Regions from separate parts of the Nonomuraea sp. NPDC049028 genome, predicted to be linked through region 1. Evidence: predicted binding sites of a transcription regulator. Region 1 holds the regulator's gene; each other region holds the start of a gene.
What was found. Region 1 encodes HrcA, which represses chaperone genes, less so after heat shock. Its sites were predicted from a motif close to TTGGCACTCTCNNNNNGAGAGTGCCAA; they were not measured.
Positions count from the first base shown of each region.

Region 2: ACGFJ2_RS24815 (DNA starvation/stationary phase protection protein) is a predicted target of HrcA. The motif match lies at 2,991-3,017, and genes of this name have one in related genera.
Region 3: groES (co-chaperone GroES) is a predicted target of HrcA. The motif match lies at 3,322-3,348, and genes of this name have one in related genera.

Region 1 is NZ_JBICTR010000012.1:363,606-369,335, reverse strand. Features, by position in the region: gene dnaJ (molecular chaperone DnaJ) at 1-618, opposite strand, end outside; gene hrcA (heat-inducible transcriptional repressor HrcA) at 630-1,643, opposite strand; gene ACGFJ2_RS43115 (hypothetical protein) at 1,788-2,552, shown strand; gene ACGFJ2_RS43110 (DUF3097 domain-containing protein) at 2,570-3,379, shown strand; gene ACGFJ2_RS43105 (DUF4870 domain-containing protein) at 3,376-4,209, shown strand; gene hemW (radical SAM family heme chaperone HemW) at 4,266-5,486, opposite strand; gene ACGFJ2_RS43095 (glycoside hydrolase family 18 protein) at 5,580-5,730, shown strand, end outside.
Region 2 is NZ_JBICTR010000006.1:305,784-311,513, reverse strand. Features, by position in the region: gene ACGFJ2_RS24830 (helix-turn-helix domain-containing GNAT family N-acetyltransferase) at 1-898, shown strand, start outside; gene ACGFJ2_RS24825 (hypothetical protein) at 880-1,170, shown strand; gene ACGFJ2_RS24820 (alkaline phosphatase PhoX) at 1,272-2,294, opposite strand; gene ACGFJ2_RS24815 (DNA starvation/stationary phase protection protein) at 2,451-2,918, opposite strand; gene ACGFJ2_RS24810 (helix-turn-helix domain-containing protein) at 3,027-3,884, shown strand; gene ACGFJ2_RS24805 (VIT domain-containing protein) at 3,881-5,730, shown strand, end outside.
Region 3 is NZ_JBICTR010000011.1:442,563-448,292, forward strand. Features, by position in the region: gene ACGFJ2_RS41025 (DUF5319 domain-containing protein) at 1-87, shown strand, start outside; gene ACGFJ2_RS41030 (hypothetical protein) at 48-200, opposite strand; gene ACGFJ2_RS41035 (sigma-70 family RNA polymerase sigma factor) at 197-832, opposite strand; gene groL (chaperonin GroEL) at 1,219-2,838, opposite strand; gene groES (co-chaperone GroES) at 2,921-3,235, opposite strand; gene ACGFJ2_RS41050 (methyltransferase domain-containing protein) at 3,635-4,846, shown strand; gene ACGFJ2_RS41055 (hypothetical protein) at 5,038-5,730, shown strand, end outside.

The DNA.
Region 1 (5,730 bases):
ACCCGAGCACTCCTGGCACGGGTGGCGGATGATCGTCCCGAAGCCGCCGCACTGGGGGCACGGCCTGGAGGTCATGACCTGGCCCAGGAACGACCGGGTGACCTGGGAGATCTCGCCGCGCCCGTTGCACATGTCACAGGTGTCGGGGTGGGTGCCGGACGCGGCGCCCGCGCCCTGGCAGATCTCACAGAGCACGGCCGTGTCGACGACCAGCTCGCGGGTGGTGCCGAAGGCGGTCTCGCGCAGGTCGAGCTCGACGCGGATGGTCGCGTTGCGACCTCTCCTGGCCCGCGAACGGGGCCCGCGCGCGCCCCCGGCCGTGCCGAAGAAGGCGTCCATGATGTCGCTGAACGGGAAGCCCGCGCCGAAGCCGGCCGCTCCCTGGCCCGCGCCGGCGCCGCCGAAGGGGTCGCCGCCCAGGTCGTACATCTGACGCTTGTTGGCGTCGGACAGCACCTCGTAGGCCTGCGTGATCTCCTTGAACCGCTCCTGGGTCGCGGGGTCCGGATTGACGTCGGGATGGAGTTCGCGGGCAAGCCTGCGGTAGGCCTTCTTGATCTCTTCCTGACTGGCGTCACGGCGCACCCCGAGGGTGGCGTAGTAGTCGCTGTTTGCCACTTATCGACCTCTTATGATGCAGCCAGGATTTGGCTGACGTAGCGTGCCACCGCGCGCACGGCGCCCATCGTCACGGGATAGTCCATCCTCGTGGGGCCTAGCACGCCTAGCCGGGCCAGTTCGTTGTCGCCAGAACCGTACCCGGTTGCGACGATCGACGTGCCACGGAGGAACGGGTTCTCCGAGCCGATGCGCACGGTGAGCGTGGACGGGGTGTCTGTGGAAGTCTCGCCGAGCAGCCGCATGAGCACGACCTGCTCCTCCAGTGCTTCGAGCACATCGCGCAGCCCGGTCGAGAAGTCGGCCCCGGCGAGGTTGGCCGCACCGGCGAACACGATCTTCTCATCATGGCGCTCGACCAGCGTCTCGAGGAGCACCGACAGGATAGTGGCCACCACGGGACGGTCTTCGACGGGCAGCCGCTCCGGCAGGTCGGCGACCTGATCGGGGACGTTGAGCAGGCCGCAGCCGTCGAGGGAGGCGTTGAGCACCGCGCGCAGGTGCGCGATGCGGGTGTCCTCCACCACTTCGGGCAGCTCGACCACCCGCTGCTCGACGCGGCCCGTGTTGGTGATCAGCACGAGCATGATCCGCCGGTCGTGCAGGGGCACGAGCTCGACGTGCCTGACCGTCGAGCGGGTCAGCGTCGGGTATTGCACGACCGCGACCTGCCGGGTGAGCTGCGCGAGCAGCCGCACCGTGCGGGTGACCACGTCGTCGAGGTCGACCGCGCCGGCGAGGAACGTCTCGATCGCCCGGCGCTCCGCCCCGGAGAGCGGCTTGACCTGCGAGAGCCGGTCGACGAACAGGCGATAGCCCTTGTCCGTCGGCACGCGGCCCGCGCTGGTGTGCGGCTGGGTGATGTAGCCCTCCTCCTCCAGGGCGGCCATGTCGTTCCTGACCGTCGCTGGGGAGACCTTCAGGTTGTGGCGTTCGGCGAGCGCCCTGGAGCCCACCGGCTCATTGGTGGACACGTAGTCTTCGACAATGGCGCGGAGCACCGCCAGCTTCCGATCGTCGAGCACGCGCTCACCTCCTACCTCTGCCTTTCAGGAAACGACAGGTCTAGCACTCTGTGTTCCCGAGTGCCAAGTGTACGGCTCCCGCCCACAAGGTGCGATAACACCGGAGCTAGCGAGTGGCCGCCAATAGGGCGCACACTGGCCGATATGACCGACGACTCCCAGCCCCCCTCCTACGGTCCACCGCCGGGACAGGGTCCGTACCAGGGGCAACCTCCCCAGTACGGCCCGCCGCCGCCCCAATATGGTCCGCCGCAATACGGCCAGCAGCACTACCAGCCCGGCCCCTACGGGCAGCAGCAGCCGTACCAGCCCGGACCTTACGGCACGCCGCAGCGGTTCGGCCCTCAGGTTGACCCGAAGTTGATCAGACCGCGGTTGCGGTGGATCGCGGTCGCCTGGGGCCTGGCGCTGCTCGCCGGGCTGGTCGGGGTGGGAGTGTTCGTGAGCGGCATCCTGAACACGGTGGGCGCGGTGGCCCCGGCCAAGACGTTCACGGCGGGCCAGAGCGTCACCGTGCCGCTGGACCCGGCGGAGAAGCCGGTGGTGTACCTCGCCAGTGAGAGCCAGGTCCATTACATGTGCCGGATCGACGGCGGTCCCGGCCAGGCCAGGCTCGCCAAGACGTCCGGCACCGAGCGGGTCACCGTCAACGGCACGCAGTGGCAGCTCATCCTCGTGGTCAACGCGCCTGCCAAGGGCGACTACCAGTTCACCTGCACGACCCAGGAGCCGACCAACGTGCGCTTCGGCGTCGGCCGCGACTTCGCCGCCGCCGCGGGCGGGCTGGTGGGCGGTGTGGCGGCGCTGCTGGTGATCCCGGGTCTGGGCGTGCTGGCCGCCGTCATCACGACGATCATGGTGGTAACCCGGCGCAGCTCTCATCGCAAGCGCCTTGCGGCGGGCGGGTGATTTGCTACGGTCCCCGTGTGTACGACGGCGATGTTCTAGCGGGAAATTGGCGGCGGCCGGGCAAGGGCAAGATCCCCCAGGTGCCCGCCGAACTCGATCTGGTCGTGGAGGACGCCGAGAGCGGCTTCTGCGGCGCCGTGGTGGCCTGCGACAAGGAGGCCGTCACGCTGGAGGACCGCTTCGGCAAGCGCCGCCTGTTCCCGTTCGCGCCCGCCGCGTTCCTGCTGGACGGCAAGGTCGTGACGCTCGTACGGCCGGCCGCACCGGGGGTGTCGAGCCCCAGGCGGAGCGCGTCCGGCTCGATAGCCGTCGAGGGCCTGCGGGCCAGGGTGGCAAAGGAGAGCCGCATCTACGTGGAAGGCGTGCACGACGCCGCCCTCGTGGAGAAGATCTGGGGCCACGACCTCCGGGTGGAGGGCGTCGTGGTCGAGTACCTGGAGGGCGTGGACGACCTGCCCGCGATCGTCGCCGAGTTCGGCCCGTCGCCGGAGCGTAGGCTGGGCGTGCTGGTCGACCATCTCGTGCCGGGCTCCAAGGAGAGCCGGATCGCCGCTCAGGTGACCTCACCCCACGTGCTCGTCGTGGGCCATCCCTACGTGGACATCTGGCAGGCGGTCAAGCCCTCCGTGCTGCGGATCCCGGCCTGGCCGGACGTGCCGCGCGGGGTGCCGTGGAAGGAGGGCGTGATCGCCGCCCTGGGCTGGCGGATGGAACCGGCCGACGCGTGGCGGCGGATCCTCGGCGCCGTCTCGGCATTCACGGACCTGGAGCCCGAGCTGCTCGGCCGGGTCGAGGAACTGATCGACTTCGTTACGGAGGCACCATGAGCCAGGATCCCCCGCAGCCGCCGCCGGACGATGATGCGACGCGACGCATCTCGCAGTCGGACATCAACCCCGAAACCCCTCGGCAACCGGAGTACGGCGCCCAGCCTGGCTCCGGACCGACGCCCGGATACGGAGCCCAGCCTGGGTCGGGTCCCGCGCCCGGATACGGCGCCCAGCCAGGGTCCGGTCCCGCGCCCGAGTATGGCGGTCAGCCCGGCTCGGGGCCCGCGCCTGGGTATGGTGGCCAGCCCGCTTACGGTTCCGGGCCTCAGAGCGGTCCTGGGTCGGGGCCACAGCCTGGTTACGGTTACGGGCAGCCTGGTTCCGGCGGCTACGGGCAGCCTGGTTCCGGCGGCTACGGGCAGCCTGGTTCTGGCGGCTACGGGCAGTCGCCCGGTTACGGTTACGGGCAGCCGCCCACGCCGCCGCCCGGCTACGAGCAGCCCGGCTACGGCTACGCGGCCCCGCAGCAGCGTCCGCCGCACGTCCCCGGCGTCTACGGTCCGCGGCCGGGCAGCGACGACACCACGATGGCCATGCTGGCCCACCTGCTCGGCCTGCTCGTCTCCTGGATCGGCCCGCTGATCATCTACCTGATGAAGCGGGACGAGTCACCCTATGTCCGCGACCAGTCGGCCGAGGCGCTGAACTTCCAGATCACGATGTTCATCGGCTACGTCGTCGCGGGCCTGCTGACGGTCGTCCTGATCGGGATCATCCTGTTCCCCATCATCTGGATCGTGTCGCTGATCTTCCACATCCAGGCCGCCATCGCCGCCAACAAGGGCGAGAACTACCGCTACCCGATCGCCATCCGCATGGTCAGCTGAGCAGACCGCATACCAGGCCAATAGTCGGCTGAGCTGAGCCCGTACCAGGGCAATGCTCAGCCGAGCAGATCCCGCACCAGGGCATCGGCCAGGAGCCGGCCGCGCAGGGTGAGGACCAGCAGCCCCGCCTTGAACGGCTCCGGCTCCAGCAGACCGTCGCCCAGCGCCACCGCGACGGCCGTACGCGCGCCCGGAGCCACGTCGGCGACCGGGTAGCCGGAGGCCAGCCGGAGCTCCAGCATCAGGCGCTCGGCCTCGCGGTCGTCGTCGGCGAGCACTTCGCGCGCGTGCGCGGGCGAAGTGCCCGCGGCCAGGCGCTGCGCGTAGGCGGCCGGATGCTTGACGTTCCACCAGCGGGTGCCGCCCACGTGGCTGTGCGCGCCGGGGCCGACGGCCCACCAGTCGCCACCGGTCCAGTAGAGCAGGTTGTGCCGGCACCGCGCGTCGTCGTCCGTGGCCCAGTTGGACACCTCGTACCAGCGCAAGCCCGCCTCCGCCAGCAGCGTGTCGGCGATCTGGTAGCGGTCGGCGGCCACGTCGTCGTCGGGCATCGGCAGCTCGCCGCGCCTGATCCTGGCGGCCAGCCGCGTGCCCTCCTCCACGATCAGCGAGTAGGCGGAGACGTGGTCGGGCTCGGCGGCGATCGCCGCCTCCAGCGACGCCCGCCAGTCGTCGTCGGACTCGCCGGGCGTGCTGTAGATCAGGTCCAGGTTGACGTGCTCGAACCCGGCCTTCTTGGCTTCGTGTACGGCCTGCGCCGCCCGGCCGGGCGTGTGCTGCCGGTCGAGCACCTTGAGCACGTGCTCCCTGGCGCTCTGCATGCCGAAGCTGACCCGGTTGAAGCCGCCGTCCAGCAGGCGGCCGAGGTAGGCCGGGTCGACCGACTCGGGGTTGGCCTCCGTGGTCACCTCGGCGCCCGCCTTGAGCCCGAACTCCGCGTCGATCGCGCCGAGGATCCGGCCCAGGTCTTCGGCGGGCAGCAGGGTGGGCGTGCCGCCGCCGAAGAACACGGTCTCGACCGGGAGCTCCACGTCACCGAGGACGCGTCGGGCCAGCCGTACCTCCTCGATGGCCGTGTCGGCGTAGTCGCGGTGCGAGGCACCGGGGCCCAGCTCGGCGGCGGTGTAGGTGTTGAAGTCGCAGTAGCCGCAGCGCGTCACGCAGAACGGGACGTGCACGTAGAAGCCGAACGGACGCTCGCCGAGGCCGCGCAGCGCGCTCTCGGGCAGGTCGCCGGACGGGGGCGCAGGGTCGCCGTCAGGCAAGGTGGATGGCACGACTCCAGTGTGCCCGTTGCCATTGACTGCCTGATCCAGCGGCTCTACGATCCGTGAAACTTATAGGAAAGTTTCCTAATTGGGGATCGCCTGGTGAAGACGAAGATCCTGATCGCGCTCTCGCTCCTCCTCGGTCTCTCAGCGGTCGCGGTGCCCGCCGAGGCCCATACCGGCTTCAAACGCGTCGCCTACTTCATCCAGTGGGGCGTCTACGGCCGCAACTACCACGTCAAGGACGTCGAGG
Region 2 (5,730 bases), on a different contig from region 1:
AAAGGCAAGAGTCGCCGAGATCAGAGCCTTCAACCGGTTCTATACGAAGGTCATCGGCGTCCTTCAGGCCGGAATGCTCGACTCGCCCTATTCGCTGGCCGAGTGCAGGGTGCTGTTCGAGCTCGGGCACGCGGGCCGGCTGGAGACGGGCGAGCTGCGCGCCCTCATCGGTCTCGACGCGGGCTACCTGAGCAGGATCCTGACCCGCCTCGAGGGCGACGGACTGATCTCGAAGGAGCGCGCGGCCACCGACGCCCGCAAGCAGGTCGTCCGGCTCACCGCGGCGGGCGTCGAGTCGTACGGGCTGCTGGACGCGCGGTCGGACGAGGAGGCCGAGCGGCTGCTGACCACGCTGCCCGAGCCGGGACAGGAACGCCTGGTCGCGAGCATGGCCACGATCAGGACACTGCTGGAGGGCGCCGGCGAGCGCGAGCCGTACGTGATCCGCCCCCTGCGCACGGGCGACCTGAGCTGGGTCGTCTACCGGCACGGCGTCCTTTACAGCCGGGAGTACGGCTGGGGCATGGACTTCGAGCGGCTGGTGGCCAGGATCATCGGCGCCTACGACCCGTCGCGCGACATGGGGTGGATCGCCGAGGTCGGCGGGGAGCCCGCCGGGTGCGTGTTCTGCGTACGGGAGGACGACACCACCGCGCGGCTCCGGCTCCTGCTGGTCGAGCCGTCGGCCCGCGGGCTGGGCCTGGGCGGACGGCTCGTGAGCGAGTGCCTGCGCCATGCCAAGGCCGAGGGCTACAAGCGGATCACGCTGATGACCCGCGACTGCCTGGACAGCGCGCGGCGCATCTACCAGGCCGCCGGGTTCGAGCTGGAAGCGGAGCACAAGGAGACGGAGAACGGGATCGAGGTCACCGAGCAGGAGTGGAGCCGCGACCTCTAGTTCACCGCCCGCTCAGAGCCTTCGCCTCCACGGTCGGCATCCTGGGCGCGCTGGTGCCGCTCGCCGTACCCTTCCTCGCGCAGGGCACGCTGGGACCGATCGCGATGACCGCGGCGCTGTCGGTGTCGTCGGCCATCGTGGACGTCAGCCCGTTCTCGACCACGGGCGCCCTGCTCGTAGCCAACGTCAGAGGCATGGACCGGGACGTCTTCTACCGCCGGCTCCTGACCTACGGCGCGGTGATCGTCGTGGCGGGCCCGCTCGCCGCCTGAGCGGTCCTGGTGGTCCCCGGCTGGCTCGGCCAGGCCCGTACTTCCGTTTTCCCCGCGATCGGCTTCCCCGCGATCGGCGGAGGTGGCGTGCGCGAACCGGGCTAGGCGCGGAAGGGGCCGGCCACCTCGAAGGTGCGGCCGTCGTCGCGGCCCCGTCTGGCCGAGAAGTAGAGCCGCCCGCCGTCGGGCGCGAACGCCAGCCCCGTGAGCTCGGCCCCGCTGAGGCCACCAAGCTTGAGGAACGGCGTGACCGCCCGATCGGGGGTGATGACGTCGATCTCCGTCGACTGCCTGGCCACGTAGAGGTCGCCCGAGGGGGCGGCGGTGATCGCGCGTACGCCGTCGCAGATCCGGTCGAGCGTGGAGGTCTCGGCGTCGTACGCCCACAGGCCGCTGTCGCCCTCGGTGGTGAAGTAGCAGACCCCGCCCGCGTAGTGGCAGCCCTCGCCGCCGTCGAAGTGGCGGGCGTCGTCTATCTGGTGGCGCGTGGCCTTGAGCACCGCGGCGGGCGACGGCACCGGCTTCCAGTCACCGGCGAGGCAGAGCACCTCCAGGGTGCCCTCGGTGAGATCGCCCCAGTCGCCGGGCCTGAACCGGTAGAAGCACCCGTCGGGCTCCCCCTCCGTCAGGTAGACGACCTGCCGGTCGGGGTCGCAGGCGGCGGCCTCGTGCTTGAACCGGCCCATGGCCAGGCGGGGGCGCCCGGCTCGCATGCCGTACGGATCGCACTCGAACACCCGGCCGCGGTCACCGAGCTCGCAGGAGAGCCAGCTGTGCCACGGCGTCGCGCCGCCCGCCCGGTTGCGGTCGGTCCCGGACAGGATGCGGTACGCGTCGGCGATCGAACCGTCGGCGCGGAACCGGAGCGCGGACGCGCCGCCGAGCAGCGGCAGCTCGGAGTTGGACACGTAGATCCAGCCGGTGCCGTCAGGGAAGCACGCGCCGCCGTCGGGCGCCGCGTGCCACGTCAGCCCGGCCACCTTCTGGCCCGAGCGGGCCACGACCCGGCCGCTGAACCCCCCGGGCAGCGCCAGATCGTCGCCACCTGGCGGCTCCAGCGGGCCGTAAGGGCTCATCCCGCCCTGCCAGAGCGGGCCCGTGCGGAGGAGAGTCTTGCTGGACATCGTGAGGCCTCCCTCTAGGTGCCACGCTAGTCGACCCCGCCGACATGAATGACAGGGAGGCGCGAGATCAAATTCTGCGCGAAATCTCTGGCCACCGGATGAGCGCGGCGGTGCGCCGCCAGGGACCCGGAGCGCGGGCCCCGGGCTGTGGCGGCGTCAGCGCTGGGCCTGGAACATCCAGTGCTGCTTGTCGATGTCCTGAGCCACCGCGATGAGCAGGTCCTGGCTGACCGGGTCGGGCTCGTCGGTCGCGGCGACGCGCTCGCGCATTCGCTTGCCGACGGCCTCCAGGATGTCGGTCATCGTCGCCACGACCTTGCCGTCCTCGATCCAGCCGTTCTCCGGCTGTGAGAGCTTGGTGGACTTGGCGATGGTGGCCGCCCGGCCGTCCGGATTGATGCTCAGGGCGACGGCGCGCTCGGCGATGGTGTCCGCGTGCTCACGGGCCAGGGCGGTGACCTCGTCGAGCTGGAGGTGGATCTGCCGGAAGTGCGGGCCGGTCAGGTTCCAGTGCATCTGCTTGGCGAGCAGCGAGAGATCGAGGAGATCGACCAGGGCTCCTTGCAGGGCCGTCGCGACCGTCTTCTTCGCGTCGCCCGAGAGCGGACCGGTGATCGTAGCCATGATGTGTTCCTCCCCGTGGTTCGACATCAGGGTCCCTATGCGATCCAGTCCCCTTTGCCCGCTTTCTCTTGGTTGACACTGCAATAGTGACAGTGTAATTGTGAAGGTATGAGCGAGACCTGGACCATCCGTGAGCTGGCGGAGCGCGCCGCCGACGCGTTGCGCGCGCACGCCCAGCCGCACGCGCAGCCGCTCAACGGCCGGGTCCGCGACGTGCCCGGCGAGCGGTTGATCAGGTGGTACACCACGATCGGCCTCGTCGACCCACCGCTGACCAGGCGTGGACGCATCGCCCAGTACGGCCGGCGGCATCTGCTGCAGCTCGTGGCCATCAAGCGGCTGCAGGCGGCCGGGCGGTCGATCGCGGAGATCCAGACCGCCCTGACCGGCGCCACGGACACGACCTTGGAGCGGACGGCCCACCCCGGCTGGTCGACTCTGGACGAGGACGTCGCGGCGACGGGGGCCGTTCTGGACGCCACGACGACTGGGACGACGGCGCCCCAGGGCGAGGCGGCTCAGGATGCGGCGGATCTTACGGAGGGCGAGACGGGCCTTGCGGAGGGCGAGACGCCTGAGGCGGCGGCCCTCCCCGACGGCTCGGCGACTCGATCCGGGAGCCCGCGCGGCCGGTTCTGGGCCGCGCACCCCGCCGATGCGACCGGCCCCGCCCTTCCGCATCCCCCGCCCACCGACGCTCCCCCGTCCACCGGCATCGCCGACGTGCCCCTGCCCGCCGACGTTCTCCGACCGGCCGATACTCCGCCGACCGACGGTGCGGGCCGACCCGCACACCTCCCCCGGCCCAGGGGGCACGGGGCGCTGGTGCGTGGGATCAGGCTGGCTGACGGAGTGACGCTCGTGCTCGACGGCGCCGGCCGTACCCCGGCTGAAGACGACATCCAGGCGGTACTCACCGCGGCGGCACCGCTGCTGGCGCTGCTCGAAGAGAGGAAGCTAGCATGAAGATCACTTCGCTCGAGCCCACCCGGTGCCTGCCGGTGCCGGACGCCGGGTTCGGCGCGCTGCGGACGGCGCGCGGGAACCTGCCTCTGGAGAGCGTCGACGTGTCCGCCGACATCTCCGGCCTGATGGCCGAGGTCGAGGTGACGCAGGGCTTCCGCAATCCGTACGACGTCACGCTGGAGGCCACCTACGTCTTCCCGCTGCCCGACAGGGCGGCGGTGACGGGGTTCAGGATGGAGGCCGACGACCGGGTGATCGACGGCGTGCTCAAGGAGCGCGGCCAGGCCAGGGCCGACTACGACCGGGCGCTGCGCGAGGGCAAGCGGGCCGCGATCGCCGAGGAGGACCGGCCCGACGTGTTCACGATCACGGTGGGCAACCTGCTGCCGGGCGAGCGGGTGACGGTCCGGCTCACGCTGAGCCAGCCGCTGCCGTACGAGGACGGCGCGGCCACGTTCCGCTTCCCGCTGGTCGTCGCCCCCCGCTACATTCCGGGCACGCCGCTCGACGGCCCCGGCGCCGGCGACGGCACCGCGCCCGACACCGACGCGGTCCCCGACGCCTCGCGCATCACCCCGCCGGTGCTCCTGCCCGGCTTCCCCGATCCGGTACGCCTGTCGCTGACGGCGACGATCGACCCCGCCGGGCTGGACCTGCGGGAGCTGGCTTCCAGCCTGCACGTGGTCGAGGAAGAGGGTCATACGGTACGACTGCGGCCGGGCGAGCGGCTGGACCGCGACTTCATCCTGCGGCTGTCGTTCGAGGCCTCGACCGCGCTGCAGCTCGACGGCCGGGGCGCGTTCTCGCTGACCGTGCTGCCCCCGGCGCTGGAGTCGCCGCGCACGCCGCGTGACCTCGTACTGCTGCTGGACAGGTCGGGCAGCATGGGCGGCTGGAAGATGGTCGCCGCCCGCCGGGCCGCGGCGCGGATCGTCGACACGCTGACGGAGCAGGACCGGTTCGCGGTGCTGACGTTCGACTCGGTGGTGGAGGAGGCGTTCGAGGGGCTCGTGACGGCCTCGGACCGCAACCGCTACCGCGCGGTCGAACATCTCGCGCGCGTGGACGCCCGCGGCGGCACCGAGCTGCTTGAGCCGCTGCGCCGGGCGATCTCCCTGCTCCACGACCAGGACGGGCGCGAACGCGTTCTGGTGCTGGTCACCGACGGGCAAGTGGGCCACGAGGACCAGATCCTGGAGCAGACCGGCGGCGCGCTGTCGGCCATGCGGGTGCACACCGTCGGCATCGACCGGGCGGTGAACGCCGGGTTCCTGGGCCGGCTGGCCGGTCTGGGCGCGGGTCGCTGCGAGCTGGTCGAGTCGGAGGACCGCCTGGACGCCGCCATGGAGCAGATCCACCGCCGCATCGGCGCGCCTCTCGTGACCGACCTGTCCCTCAAGGGCCTCGACGTGGAGCCGGGCACGGTCACCCACCTGGGCTCGATCTTCCCGGGCGTCCCGCTGCGCGTGCACGGCCGCTATCGGGACGGCTCGTCGGTGACCGTACGCGGGCTGGCGTCGGGCGCCCCGTGGGAGCAGCAGGTGACGGGCACCGTGGTGGACAACCCGGCGATCGGCGCCGTCTGGGCCCGCGCGCACCTGCGCGAGCTGGAGGACCGGTACGCCATGGGCGAGCACGAGCTGGAGGCGGAGATCGTCCGGGTCTCGCTGGAGAACGGCGTGCTGTGCCGCTTCACCGCCTACGTGGCGATCGACACCAGAAAGGTGGCGGAAGGCGAGCCGGAGCACCGCGTCATCCAGCCCGTGGAGCCGCCGAGCGGCTGGGAGCTGCCGCAGAACCCGCCGATGATGCCCTTCATGGCCCAGGCCGCGGTGATGGCCGCGCC
Region 3 (5,730 bases), on a different contig from region 1:
TTTCACCCTGACCCGGCCGACTACGTGACCTGGGAATACGCCAGAGGCTACGTCGACGGTGTCATCGACACCGAGGAGCGCCGCTGATCCACGTCGTCCAGCAGCGCGGCGAGCAGCCGCGCGGCCGGATCGCGTGAATCGGGCAGCTCGCCGCGGGCCAGCACGTCGAGGAGCGCGTCAGTCTGCTCCTCCGGCGTCAAGCCGACTCCAGTTCGGCCATCTGCCGCAGCCTCGCCAGCGCTCGATGCTGGGCAACACGGACCGCACCTGGTGACATACCGAGTACATTACCGGTCTCCTCCGCCGACAGCCCCGACACCACCCGCAACAACAGCAACTCGCGCTGGTTGTCGGGGAGTCTGGCGAGCAGCCTGCGGGCGTACTCCACCTCGATGTAGCGGACCACCGTCTCCTCGGGCCCCGGTCCGTCGTCCGGCCCGTCCGGTAGATCCTGAGTCGGTACGGCCGAGCGGACCGAACTCCGCAACGCGTCGGCCACCTTGTGCGAGGCGATACCGAAGACGAAGGAGGCGAAAGGCCGTCCCATGTCGCGGTATCGCGGCAGCGCGGACAGGACCGCGATGCACACCTCCTGGGCTACGTCATCGGCAATGTGATATTGCCCTGAAACCCTGCCCAGCCTGGCGCGGCAATAGCGCACCACCATCGGACGCAACTCGCCGAGCAGGGATTCGATCGCAGTGCGATCTCCCTGTACGGCGAGGCTCGTCAGTTCCCTTAGGTCGGAGTCATCCGTCCGTGCCGGAAGTCTCGACGCGAGCCTTACCCCAATTTTGGCGTCGGCGACGCTTCCCTCGCTCACGATAGGCATGATGCCCGCACTGATCGGGCCTGTCGTCATCGTGAACGGCTACGGATTGGTCACATTGACGCGGCGATAACGCGCGGTAATCGACCGGCCACACTAAGCCTTTATTGCGGAAGAATATTTCATCCCATAACCCCAAATGTGCAGAAATTGTCAGACGCCTAGACGCTTAAGCCACACATCCGGTTTACCCGAATAAACCACTTTCCCGGTTCATCACCCTTCGCTCACCCTCTCAGCAGCTTCGACTGGATTGCCCGTATGTCATATGCCATACATGGCTTTGCGGGGGTTGGAGGCCCAGGGGCGCGCCGGAGAAAGCACACGACCCGCACCTGGAAATCAGGCGCGGGTCGGGTGAGGAAGAAACGGCTCAGTGAAAGAACGGCTCAGTGGCCGTGGCCGTGACCGTGGCCCTGGCCAGCGGCGGCCGGCTCCTCCTCCGGCTTGTCGACGACGAGCGCCTCGGTGGTGAGGAGCATGCCGGCGATCGACGCGGCGTTCTGGACGGCCGAACGGGTGACCTTGACCGGGTCGATGACGCCCTGGTCGAGCAGGTTGCCGTATTCGCCGGTGGCGGCGTTGAGGCCGTGGCCCGCCGACAGCTCCGAGACCTTGTGGGTGACCACGTAGCCCTCGAGACCGGCGTTCTCGGCGATCCAGCGCGTCGGCTCGACCAGCGAGCGGCGGACGATGGCGACACCGGTCGCCTCGTCGCCCGTCAGGCCCAGGTCGTCGAGGTCCTTGGCGACGTGGATCAGCGCGGAGCCACCGCCGGAGACGATGCCCTCCTCGATCGCGGCGCGCGTAGCGGAGATCGCGTCCTCGAGGCGGTGCTTCTTCTCCTTGAGCTCCACCTCGGTGGCGGCGCCGACGCGCAGCACGCACACACCGCCGGCCAGCTTCGCAAGGCGCTCCTGCAGCTTCTCGCGGTCCCAGTCGGAGTCGGACTGCTCGATGGCAATCTTGATCTCCTTGACCCGGTCCTCGATCGCCTGCTGGTCGCCGCCGCCGTCGACGATGGTCGTGTTGTCCTTCGTCACGACGATGCGGCGGGCGTTGCCGAGCACCTCAAGGCCGACGTTCTCGAGCTTGAGGCCGACCTCCTCGCTCACGACCTGGCCACCGGTGAGGATGGCGATGTCCTGCAGCATGGCCTTGCGGCGGTCGCCGAAGCCCGGAGCCTTGACGGCGACCGAGGTGAACGTGCCACGGATCTTGTTGGTGACCAGGACGGCCAGGGCTTCGCCCTCGACGTCCTCGGCGACCACGAGCAGCGGCTTCTTGGTCTGCGCGATCTGCTCGAGCAGCGGCAGGAAGTCGGAGATCGAGGAGATCTTGCCCTGGGTGAGCAGAATGTAGGCGTCCTCGAGGACGGCCTCCATGCGCTCGGGGTCGGTCACCATGTACGCCGACAGGTAGCCCTTGTCGAACTGCATGCCCTCGGTGAACTCGAGCTCCATGCCCATGGCGTTGGACTCTTCGACGGTGAGAACACCGTCCTTGCCCACCTTGTCGAACGCCTCGGCGATCAGGTCGCCGATCTTGGCGTCCTGGGCGGAGATGGTCGCGACGTTCGCGATCTCCTTCTTGTCCTCGACCGGGCGCGCGCTGGCCAGCAGCTTGTCGCTGATCGCCTTGGCGGCCTTGTCGATGCCGCGCTTCAGCGACAGCGGCGAGGCGCCGGCGGCCACGTTGCGCAGGCCCTCGCGGACCATCGCCTGGGCCAGGACCGTCGCGGTGGTGGTGCCGTCACCGGCGACGTCGTTGGTCTTGGTGGCGACTTCCTTGGCGAGCTGGGCGCCGAGATTCTCGTAGCGCTCCTCCAGCTCGATCTCACGAGCGATGGTCACGCCGTCGTTCGTGATCGTCGGAGCACCGAACTTCTTGTCGATGACGACGTTGCGGCCACGGGGGCCGAGGGTTACCTTCACGGCGTCCGCGAGGGCGTTGACGCCGCGCTCAAGCGCGCGGCGTGCGTCCTCGTCGAACGCTAGGATCTTCGCCATGCTGAAAGTCCTCTCCTAGCGTCGAAAGCCCCGGCCGCACGCGCTCAGACGAGACGCGCGCCCGGGGCCCGACGCATCCGGCTTACTTCTCGATGATCGCGAGAACGTCGCGGGCGGAGAGCACGAGGTACTCCTCGCCGCCGTACTTGACCTCAGTGCCGCCGTACTTGCTGTAGAGGACGATGTCGCCCTCAGCGACGTCGAGCGGAATACGCTTGTCGCCGTCCTCATCCCAGTTGCCCGGGCCCACCGCGAGGACCTTGCCCTCTTGCGGCTTCTCCTTGGCGGTGTCAGGAATGACCAGGCCGGAAGCGGTCGTCTGCTCGGCCTCAAGCGGCTGAACCACGATGCGGTCGCCGAGCGGCTTAACGGGAACCTTGGTGGCGGTCGTCACGATCGGACCTCCCCTTCAGATTTGAATGATCTAGAAGAGGCGACCAGCGGGGCCTGCCGTCGCGGGTGTCAGACCTGCCTCGTCGCACGTTGGCACTCTCAAGGGGAGAGTGCCAACAGGAAACATATGCAAGAGGGGCTTGACAGTCAACACGAACGCGTCTGCTCAGAGCGATAAGGCCCAAGAGCTTGCCCAAGGTTGGGGCTAAATGGGGTGACACGCACTGTTGACGCGGGGCGAACGCCTGAGCCCGCACCTCCGCGGACAGCGGACGTTCCAGCCACCGCGCACGGCGGCCGTTCCAGCCGTCCGCCGTACGCGCACGGCGGACGTTCCGGTCCACCACCGTACGCGCACGGCCGCAGGCTGGAGTGCGGCGGGGAGGCGCTAACGTCGGGTGACGTGGATCTCGACGCCTTCACCGAGTTGCTCACCCCGCGCGGGCAGCGCGCACTCGCCGAGGCCGTCGAGGTGGTGGGCGCCGATCCGGTGGCCGCGGCGACGAGGCTGCGCAGGTCGTACGACGCCGGCCTCACTTCGGCCGCGCTCACCCAGGCGGCGCTGCGCGAGCGCGCCAAGGCCAAGTTCGGCGCCGACGCGGCACTCATGTACTTCACTCCGCACGGTCTGGAGCAGGCCACCCGAGCCGAGGTCGGCGCCCACCGGGCCCGCCGCCTGGCCGGAACCGCCGGCGGGACGCGGGTCGTGGACGTCTGCTGCGGCATCGGCGGCGACTTCCTCGCGCTGGCCCGCGCCGGTTGCGTCGTGGACGCCGTGGACCTCGACCCGCTGACCGTCGCCGTCGCCCGGGTCAACGCGGAGGCGCTCGGGCTCGCGGATCGGGTCACCGTACGCCAGGCGGACGCCGCGACGGTCTCTCCGGAGGACTACGACTGGCTGTTCGCCGACCCCGCCCGCCGGACCAGCCGCGGCAGGACGTTCGACCCCATGGCCTACTCGCCGCCGTGGCCGGTCGTGCTCGACCTGGTCGCCAGGGCTCGGCGGGCCTGCTTGAAGGTGGCTCCGGGCATCCCGTACGAGTTCATCCCGGGCGAGGCCGAAGCCGAGTGGGTGTCGTACAAGGGCGAGGTGAAGGAGGCAGCCCTCTGGACCGGCCCCGCCGAAGGGGCGACGCGGGCCGAGGGGCCGACGCGAGGCGAAGGGCCGACGCGGCGGGCGACGTTGCTGCCCGGCGGCGAGACGCTCGTCGCCCGCGGGACCGAGGCGCCGACCGGCCCCGTCGGTCGCTTCGTGTACGAACCCGACGGGGCCGCGATCCGCGCGCACCTCGTCGGGGAGGTCGCCGAGCTGGTCGGCGGCCGCCTCCCCGACCCGATGATCGCCTACATCACCGGCGACGAGCCGTTCGACACCCCATGGGCCGCGCGTTACGCGGTGGAAGAAGTGCTGCCGTTCTCGCTGAAGCGCCTCCGCGCTACTCTCCGCGAGCGGCAAGTCGGAAATGTCGTCATCAAGAAGCGAGCCTCGGCGGTCGACATCGAACGACTCAGAAATGACCTGCGACTTTCGGGTGACAAATCTGCGGTAATCATACTTACCCGCATCATGGATAAGCCTTCCGCCCTGATTTGTCACCCCGCCCCACCTGCATAAATGGCAAACTAGGGCATTATCGGGCCAACCCCGATCTTTTACTTCGCTCCTGACGGACCTTGATCGAGCGGCTAAGGTGAGCACGCGGGAGTCCTCCCCCTTTGGCGATTAGCCGCGTTCTCGTTTCATCTGCAAACCGGACCTATCCCACCGCTGCGCGGCAGACCGTCGGCGAGCGAAGGAGCCTTTCGGTGGATCACGCCAACCACACCACCCTTCTACAGGCAGGCGGCGATTCCGCCATCTCCGAAAGGATGCGGGACCTGCTCGCGCGTGCGTCTCAGGACCACGTCTACGAGCAGCGGACCCAGGGTGCCGTCCTCGACGAGATCCGCCAGCGCCTTGAGGGTATGGAGTGGCTGCTCAGGGAGGTCCGCGAGCGGGAGTTGGGGGGTCTGAGCGGCACGCTCGAAACGGTGAGCGGGCGACTTGACGACATCGCGGCCAAACCGCCGATGTGGGCGGAGGGCCTTGCCCAGCATGTCGAGGCGGTACGCGACCACGTCGACGCCGTCGGCGAGCAGGTGGGCACCGTTGACGCGCATGTGGAGTCGGTTCACCAGCGGGTCGCGCCGGTGGCGGAGTTGCCGGGGCTCTGGGCCGAGGTCGGCACCGTCGGCGACAACGTGGACGAGGTGCTCAAGAAGCTGCAGGCGGTCCTCGACTTCACGGAGGGCATCACCAAGCGGATGAGCGACCTGGGCGTCAGGCTGGGTCACCTCAACACGGGCATGGAGGCCGCCGCCGGCCGCTTCAGCCGCATCGACAAGTCGCTCGCCGAGCTGACCGCCCGTACGGACCGCATCGAAGGCGCGCTGCTGGAGCTGCCCGACAGCTTCGACGGCAAGCTGGCCGCCAACGCCGAGCAGCTCGACGGCAAGCTC